Regions from separate parts of the Stenotrophomonas sp. Nf1 genome, predicted to be linked through region 2. Evidence: predicted binding sites of a transcription regulator. Region 2 holds the regulator's gene; the other holds the start of a gene.

What was found. The regulator FliA, encoded in region 2, starts transcription of late flagellar genes. The targets are predictions, from matches to a motif close to TAAAGTTTNNCNNNCNNNGGCCGATAA.
Region 1: the regulator FliA is predicted to act here: its motif matches at 1,715-1,741, upstream of C9412_RS12140 (methyl-accepting chemotaxis protein).

The regions. Positions count from the first base shown of each region.
Region 1 covers NZ_PYTV01000006.1:18,767-22,942, forward strand. Annotated here, with positions in the region: gene C9412_RS12125 (response regulator transcription factor) at 1-101, shown strand, start outside; gene C9412_RS12130 (VOC family protein) at 123-494, shown strand; gene C9412_RS12135 (arylamine N-acetyltransferase) at 727-1,566, opposite strand; gene C9412_RS12140 (methyl-accepting chemotaxis protein) at 1,770-4,176, shown strand, end outside.
Region 2 covers NZ_PYTV01000002.1:10,390-14,565, reverse strand. Annotated here, with positions in the region: gene flhF (flagellar biosynthesis protein FlhF) at 1-1,435, shown strand, start outside; gene C9412_RS04035 (P-loop NTPase) at 1,422-2,309, shown strand; gene C9412_RS04030 (RNA polymerase sigma factor FliA) at 2,306-3,049, shown strand; gene cheY (chemotaxis response regulator CheY) at 3,107-3,499, shown strand; gene C9412_RS04020 (protein phosphatase CheZ) at 3,499-4,104, shown strand; gene C9412_RS04015 (chemotaxis protein CheA) at 4,107-4,176, shown strand, end outside.

The sequences.
Region 1 (4,176 bases), on a different contig from region 2:
AAGGCACAGTGAAGAACTATGTCTCGGCCATCCTCGACAAGCTGGGCACCCGCGACCGCACCCGCGCGGTACTGAAGGCGATTACCCTGCGCATCATCTGAGTGGAAGGCAGAAGGCGACGCATGAACCCGATCCTGCACGTTGAAATACCCACCATTGACCTGGAACGGGCCATCGCGTTCTACCAGCGATGGCTGCAGGTGGACGTGGATGCGCCGATCCTGCTGCATGACTGCCGCATGGCGTACCTGCCGTTTTCGGATGACGCAGGGGGTGCCAGCATGGCGCTGGTGCAGGGCGCGGACTACCGGCCCTCCGAGCTGGGCGCGCGCATCTACGTTGGCGTGGGCGATGTGGATGCCAGCCTTGAGCGCGCATTGCTGGCCGGCGCCGAACTGCGCTTCGGCCCGGCCGACGCCGGCGACTGGCGCGTGGCCGAGATCCGCGACAGCGAAGGCAACCGCATCGCGCTGCAGTCGCCCGCCGTTCCGTAGCGTCGAGCTTGCTCGACGGCTGTTGATTCCCCTGCCCATTCCCCAGTCGAGCAAGCTCGACGCTACAACATCGCGGCGCGCGAGCGCTCTCGTAGAGTCGAGCTTGCTCGACTGCTGTTGATTCCACCGCCGACGCCCCAGTCGAGCAAGCTCGACGCTACCTTGTAGAGCCGAGCGCACGCTCGGCTGCTGTCGATTCCTCTGCCCATTCCCCGGTCGAGCAAGCTCGACGCTACAACATCGCGGCGCGCGAGCGCTGCAGCCAGTCGTTGATCGCCGGGTCCAGCCGCGGGTCGTCCGGCAGCTGCACGCCGAAGCGCTGTTGCAGCACGTCGCGCACGTCACCGACATCGTGCAGTGGGCGCTTGTCCGGCGCCTGCCCGGGCCGGTACTCGGTGTAGTTGCCGCTGCCGATCGTGCGGCGCCAGTCCGGCCCGGTCAGTGACGCACGCAGCTGGCCCGGAAAGCTGGAATCAGGATGGGTGCACACGTACCAGTTGCCCACCACGTTGTCGATCGGCGCAGGCGCCTGCAGGTCGAACCGGTACATCGCGCGCCACTCGTTGCTGGATTCGACCGACAGCACGAAGTCGCCCTCGTCCGGCAGGCGCTGCAGCCGGTAACGCTCGTGCGGCGTGGACTGCGGCTGCGCATCGTGCAGGCGCAGCGGCACGGTGGGGGTCAGGCTGCCGAACCCGGCATCCACCAGCCAGTCATCACCGTCCACCCGCACGCGCAGCAGCAGGTGGGTGCGCGCGGTCAGCTCGCCGTCCTGCGCGGCCAGCAGCACGCGCGCGCTCAACGGTTGTGCATCGAAGCAAAGCGCCTGCAACAGGGCCAGCAGGCCGCCATTGAGCTCGAAGCAGTAGCCACCCCGACGCGCGTCGAGCAGCTTGCGTTGCACGCTGTCCAGGTCGATCGGTACCGCATCGCGCAGCAGGCAGCTGAGGGTCTCGAACGGCAGCAGTGCGTTGTGGCGCTGCTGCAGCAGGGTCAGCCCGGCCAGCGTCGCGGGTGGCGGCGCATCCAGCTGCAGGCGTTGCAGGTAACGGGGGATATCGAGCGTGGCCATGGCGGCACCGGGCGGGGGAGGGAGGTCCACTGTGCTCCCCCAACCGGGGTTGAGGTCAAGCGCGGCCGCGGTGTCATCCCGCCGTCGCCTGCGCCCGGTACAAAGGCCGCGTGCGCTGGCAAGCGCGGGCAGACATCGAACACAGCCCTAAAGATGCATCGATTCCGGCCGATAAAGGTGCGTCTTTCTGCCTGGAGCCTGTCATGTCGGCCGTCGTTCCCCACCTCCGGTCCCTGCGCACGCGTCTTGCCACATGGCGCAGGGTGTTCCCCGGCCTGCTGCGCTGGTTGCAGCCGCACCGGCTCAGCGTGGCCAACAAGCTCAAGGCCACCCTGTGGGTCTGCGGCCTGGGCCTGGTGGCGATCGCCGCCGTCTACGCCTGGACCGGACACACCAGCGCGCAGGCCGCGCGCAACCAGGCCAGCTACCAGCATGGCAGTGATCTGGCTGCCCGCCTGGCCACCCGCGTGGCCGAAGCCCGCCGGTTGCAGACCCAGTATGCGCGGAGTTTCGATGACGCGGACCGCGATCAGCTGCTGGCCACGCAGAAGGCGCTGCAGGCGGACCTGCGGGCATTGCGGGCGATGCCGATGGACGCCGGCCGGCGCAAGGCACTGCAGGCGCTGGCTGAAGCGGTGGACGCCTTCTCGCAGGGGGTGGCTGCACTGTTCGAGCGCGTGGATGAAATGGGACGGGGTGAGGCCGGGCTTGCCGCGCAGCTGCAGCAGGCCGCTGATACGTTGCAGGCCCAGGTGGATGCGCTGCAGCGACCGGCACTGGCGCTGACGCTGCAGAAGATGCGCCGCCAGGAGGCGCTGTTGCTGCTCGACGGCGACGCGGCCCACGCTGACCGTGCCAGCGAGGAAAAGCTGCCGTTCGACCTGGCGTTGGCCGGACTGCCGGCCGATGTGCAGGACACCCTGCGCAGCGGAATGGAAGGCTACCAGGGCGCGTTGCTGGCCTATACCGCCGCCCGCGTGGGCCTGGATGTGGAGACGCAGTCGCTGCTGGACACCGCCGCCGGCGTTGCTCCCGCGCTGGCCGCATTCCAGCAGGCCCAGGTATCGGCGCTGGCCACCGCACAGTCACGCCAGCAGACGGGTGCGCGCACCATGAGCGTACTTTTCGCATTGACCCTGCTGCTGGTGGCCGGCGTGCTGATCACCAGCCTGGTGCTGGTGCTGCGCGCGGTACGCCAGCCGATCCAGGACACGCTGCGCTTTGCCAGTGACATCGCCGACGATCGCCTCGACACCACCCTGCGCGTGTACAACGCCAACGATGAGATCGGCCAGCTGGCGCAACGCCTGGTCGACATGCAGCAGCGCCTGCGCGCACGCATCGACACCGAACGTGCGGTGGCCCGCGGCAACACCCGTGTGCGCCAGGCGCTGGACAGCGCGCAGACCGGGCTGATGGTGATCGATGCCGAAGGCCAGCTGGCCTACGCCAACCCGGCGTTGCAGCAGCAACTGGCGCTGCCGGCCGATGAGCTGGTGGGCCGCGAGGCGGTACGGCTGCACCCGGCACTGGCCAACCTGGTCGGCGTGCGCCAGCGTGAGGAACGCGAGATCGGCCATGCCGGCGTGCGCTACCAGCTGATCGCCAACGCCATCATCGATGACGGGCACTACCTCGGCGTGGCGGTGGAATGGCGCAGCCGCGCGCTGGAAACCCTGCTGGAAACCGAAGTGGCCGCGCTGGTCGATGCGGCCGCGCAGGGTGATCTGCATGGGCGTATCGAACTGGATGGCAAGCAGGGCTTCGTGCGCACACTGTCAACCAGCATCAACCGTCTGCTGGCCACCTTCGAAGCCAATCTCGGCGACCTGCAGGCGCTGCTGGCGGCACTGGCCAGCGGCGATCTCAGTGTGCGCATGGGCGGTGATCTGCAGGGCGTGTTCGCGCGCATGCGCGATGATGCCAATGCCACCGTGGCGCAGCTGGGGCGTATCGTCACCCGCATCCAGCAAGCGACGTCGCATCTGGATACCGGCGTGGGCGAGATCGTCGCCGGCCATCACGACCTGTCGCAGCGCACCGAGCAGCAGGCCGCCAACCTGGAAGAGACGGCGGCCTCCATGCACGAGCTGACCGATACGGTGGGCCGCAACGCCGACGCGGCAGGCCGTGCCGATGCGCTGGTACAGGGCGCGGCGGCGGTGGCGCAGCGCGGCGGGCAGGCCGTCGCTCAGGTGGTGGCGACCATGCAGGGCATCAGCGAGGCATCGCGCCGCATCGGTGACATCACCCAGCTGATCGATGGCATCGCCTTCCAGACCAATATCCTGGCGCTCAACGCTGCCGTGGAAGCGGCACGCGCCGGCGAGCAGGGCCGCAGCTTCGCCGTGGTGGCCGCCGAAGTACGGTTGCTGGCCCAGCGCAGTGCCGAGGCCGCCAAGCAGATCAAGGGATTGATCGAGGATTCGGTGGCGCGGGTCGGGCAGGGCAACCAGCAGGCCGGACAGGCAGGCACCACGATGGGCGAGATCGTCGGCAGCGTGCAGCAGCTGGCGGATCTACTGGCCGGTATCCGCAGCGCCTCGCACGAGCAGCATGCCGGCATCGCGCAGGTGAACCAGACCATCGTGCAGATGGAAGCCAGCACTC
Region 2 (4,176 bases):
GCCGCCGCCGGCACCGAAGCCGCGCACCGCCGCCGATGCGGTGATTGCCGCCGTCACCCGCCGCCGCAGCAGCACCCCGGCACCGGAACCGGTCGCCGCCACCACCTCGGCGGTGGCCGCCCTGGCCCGCGCCGCAGTCGGTGCCACCGGCCGCACCCTGGACAGCGCCGACGAGATCGTGCCGACCCGTGGCAGCACCGGCTTCGCCGCCACCCTGGCGCGCGCCGCCGTCAACGAACCGACGCTGCCGGAACAGATCTTCGCCCCGTTCGCCGAGGCCATCGTCGCGCCGGCAGCGGTGGCCGTGGCAGCGCCCAACCGCGCCCGCTTCCAGATCGACCCGCCGCACGAAGCGCATCACGAAAGCCCGGTCCCGGCGGTGCAGCCGCCGCCGCTGCCGACCGCCGCCGTGGCCGAGGCGCCGGCCGAATCGACCGTCAGCGAACCGGCACCGGTGGACGCCGCCGACGACGCCAGCCCGGCGCCGATGCTGGCGCCGGCCCCGGCGCTGACCGTGGTGGCCCAGGACGACGCCGAGATCCGCCAGCTGCGCCAGGAAGTGGCCGGCATGCGCCAGGTGATCGAGCGCGAGATGAACCGCTTCACCGACGAGCGCCTGCGCGGCTGCCCGGTGCGCGCCACCGCGCTGGACCTGATGGACGAGTACGGCTTCGACGCCGGCCTGGCCCGCGACGTGGCCATGCAGATCCCGCTGGAGACCGAAGCCCACCGCGGCCGCGGCCTGATGCTGGGGCTGATCTCGCGCAAGCTGCCGATCGCCCCGGTCGACCCGCTGGAAGAAGGCGGTGTGATCGCCCTGGTCGGCCCGACCGGCGCCGGCAAGACCACCACCATCGCCAAGCTGGCCTCGCGCTTCGCCGAAAAGCACGCCCCGCGTGACGTCGCCCTGGTCACCACCGACACCACCCGCATCGGCGCCCGCGAACAGCTGTACGGCTACGGCCGCCAGCTCGGCATCGCCGTGCACGAGGCCAACAGCGGCACCGACCTGGACCAGCTGCTGGAGCGCCTGAAGGACTACAAGCTGGTGCTGATCGACACCGCTGGCCTGGGCCCGCGCGACCGCGCGCTGGCCGCCCAGCTGCAGTGGCTGCGCGCCGCCCGCCAGGTGCGCACCCTGCTGGTGCTGCCGGCCAACACCAGTTTCGGCGACATGGACGAGGTGGTCCGCCGCTTCGGCGCGGCCAACCTGCAGGGCCTGGTGCTGAGCAAGCTGGACGAGACCGGCCGCTTCGGCAACGCGCTGTCGGTGGCCGTGGATCACAGCCTGCCGATCACCTGGGTGACCGACGGCCAGGACGTGCCGGAGGACCTGCACCGGGCCAGCGCGGCCAATCTCGTACTTCGCCTTGAAGATTTGCGCCGAGCGGCCGATATGCCCTGCAACCCGGAGTTGAACCATGCCGTCGCGTGAGTACGCCAAGCTGACCAAGACCTTCCCGCTGTCGGCCACCCGCAGCGAGCCGCTCGGCCCTGTGCGCACCATTGCCGTGACCGGCGGCAAGGGCGGCGTGGGCAAGACCAACGTGTCGGCCAACCTGGCCGTGGCGCTGGCCGGCATGGGCAAGCGCACGCTGCTGCTGGATGCGGACCTGGGCCTGGCCAACATCGACGTGATCCTGGGGTTGAACCCCACCTTCACGCTGGCCGACCTGGTCGCCGGCCGCTGCTCGCTGGACGACGTCATCGTCGAAGGCCCGAACGGCGTGCTGGTGGTCCCGGCCGCGTCCGGCCGCCGGCACATGGCCGAGCTGGCCCCGGCCGAGCACGTCGGCCTGGTCAACGTGTTCTCCGAACTGGAGCGCGAGCTGGACATCATGGTGGTGGACACCGCCGCCGGCATCACCGATGGCGTGCTGACCTTCTGCCAGGCCGCGCAGGACACCGTGGTGGTGGTCTGCGACGAACCGGCCTCGATCACCGACGCCTATGCGCTGATCAAGGTGCTCTCGCGCGAGCGTGGCGTGGACCGCATCCAGGTGGTGGCCAACATGGTGCGCGACCCCAACGAGGGCCGGGTGCTGTACGAAAAGCTGACCCGCGTCTGCGAGAAGTTCCTGGCCGATGTCTCGCTGAACTACCTGGGCTGCGTGCCGCAGGATGACTGGCTGCGCCTGTCGGTGCAGCGCCAGCAGCCGGTGGTGAAGGCCTACCCGTCCAGCCCGGCCGCGCTGGCGATCACCGAGATCGCACGGCGCACCGCGCGCTGGCAGGCGCCGACCGAACCCCGTGGCGGCGTCGAGTTCTTCCTCGAACGCATCCTCAAGCAGCGCGGGGTGGCCGCATGAAAGGCGCAGCCCAGTACCGGGAGGTCCAGCGCTCGGCGGCCAACGAGGTCATCGCCCAGCATTCGGACCTGGTGCGGCGCATCGCCCACCACCTGGCCGCACGCCTGCCGGCCAGCGTCGAGGTCGACGACCTGATCCAGGCCGGCATGATGGGCCTGATCGAGGCCTCGCGCAGCTACGACGCCGACCAGGGCGCCTCGTTCGAGACCTATGCCTCGATCCGCATCCGCGGCTCGATGATCGACGAGATCCGTCGTGGCGATTGGGTGCCGCGTTCGGTGCACCGCCGTGCACGCGATGCCGCCGCCACCATCCGCCGCTTGGAACAGAGCAGCGGCCGTGCCGCCAGCGCCACCGAAGTGGCCGCTGCGATGGACATGCCGCTGCCCGAGTACCTGCGGCTGATGGAAGACGCCGCACGTGGCCAGGTGCTGAGCCTGGAATCGCGCATCGAGGACCAGGGCGAACTGGATACCGTCGCCCAGGGCGGCCCGACCCCGCAGCAGGTGCTGGAGCGTGGCGAGTTCGGCCGCGAACTGGGCAAGGCCATCGGCCACCTGCCCGAGCGCGAACAGCTGGTGCTCTCGCTGTACTACGAGCAGGAGCTGAACCTGAAGGAGATCGGCGCGGTGCTCGGCGTGAGCGAGTCGCGGGTCTGCCAGATCCACGGCCAGGCGGTGCTGCGCCTGCGTGGCCGATTGAAGATTTTCGAGGCCGTCGACGCCGGCCTTGAAGAATGAACATCCCCGAGGCGGCTGCCCCCGGCCGCCCGGAATGAACAACAAAGGAACTCTGCTTTGAACAAGAACATGCGCATCCTGATCGTCGACGACTTTTCGACCATGCGTCGCATCGTCAAGAACCTGCTGGGCGATCTGGGCTTCACCAACACCGCCGAAGCCGAGGACGGGCATGCCGCGCTGTCGCTGCTGCAGAGCCAGCCGTTCGATTTCGTGGTCACCGACTGGAACATGCCGGTGATGACCGGCATCGAGCTGCTCAAGGCGATCCGCGCCGACGCCAAGCTGAAGACCCTGCCGGTGTTGATGGTGACCGCCGAAGCCAAGCGCGAGCAGATCATCGAAGCCGCCCAGAGCGGCGTCAACGGCTACATCATCAAGCCGTTCACCGCGCAGACCCTGGAAGAAAAGCTGGGCAAGATCTTCGAACGCCTGGCGGCCAGCGCCTGATGGATACCACGGTCGACAAGAACGCCCTTGCCCTGCGCCTGCAGGAAGCCCTGGACGCGCTGGAATCCGGCGACGAGGCCGCCTGGCGGCAGCGCATCGACGGACTGGTCGCGCTGCGCACGCAGCCGATGATGAGCGGTCTTTCGCGGCTGGCCCGCGAACTGGGCCAGGCGCTGGGTGAACTGCCGACCGTGCCCAGCGATGCCGGCGAACTGGACGACGCCTGCGCGCGCCTGGACCACGTGGTGGCGATGACCGAACAGGCCACCCACCGCACCCTGGACCTGGCCGAGGAATGCCGCAGCCTGACCGAACAGTTGCGCGCCGAAGGCCTGCAGCCCGGCCAGGACGCCCAGCTTGAGCGCATCCGCCACAACCTCACCGAGATCGCCCTGACCCAGAGCTACCAGGACCTGACCGGGCAGATCATCCGTCGCGTGGTCGGCATCGTGCGCCGCGTGCACGAAGGCTTCGGCGCGCTCGGCCTGCCGCCGGAACAGCATCGCACCGACCCGGAACTGGCCGGGCCGGCACTGAAGGGACTGGACCGCCACGCGGTCTCGCAGAACGACGCCGACGACCTGTTGTCGGATCTGGGGCTGTAAGCATGAGCGCGGTATCCGACGACATCACTGCCGATTTCATCATCGAGGCACAGGAAATCCTGGACCGCCTGG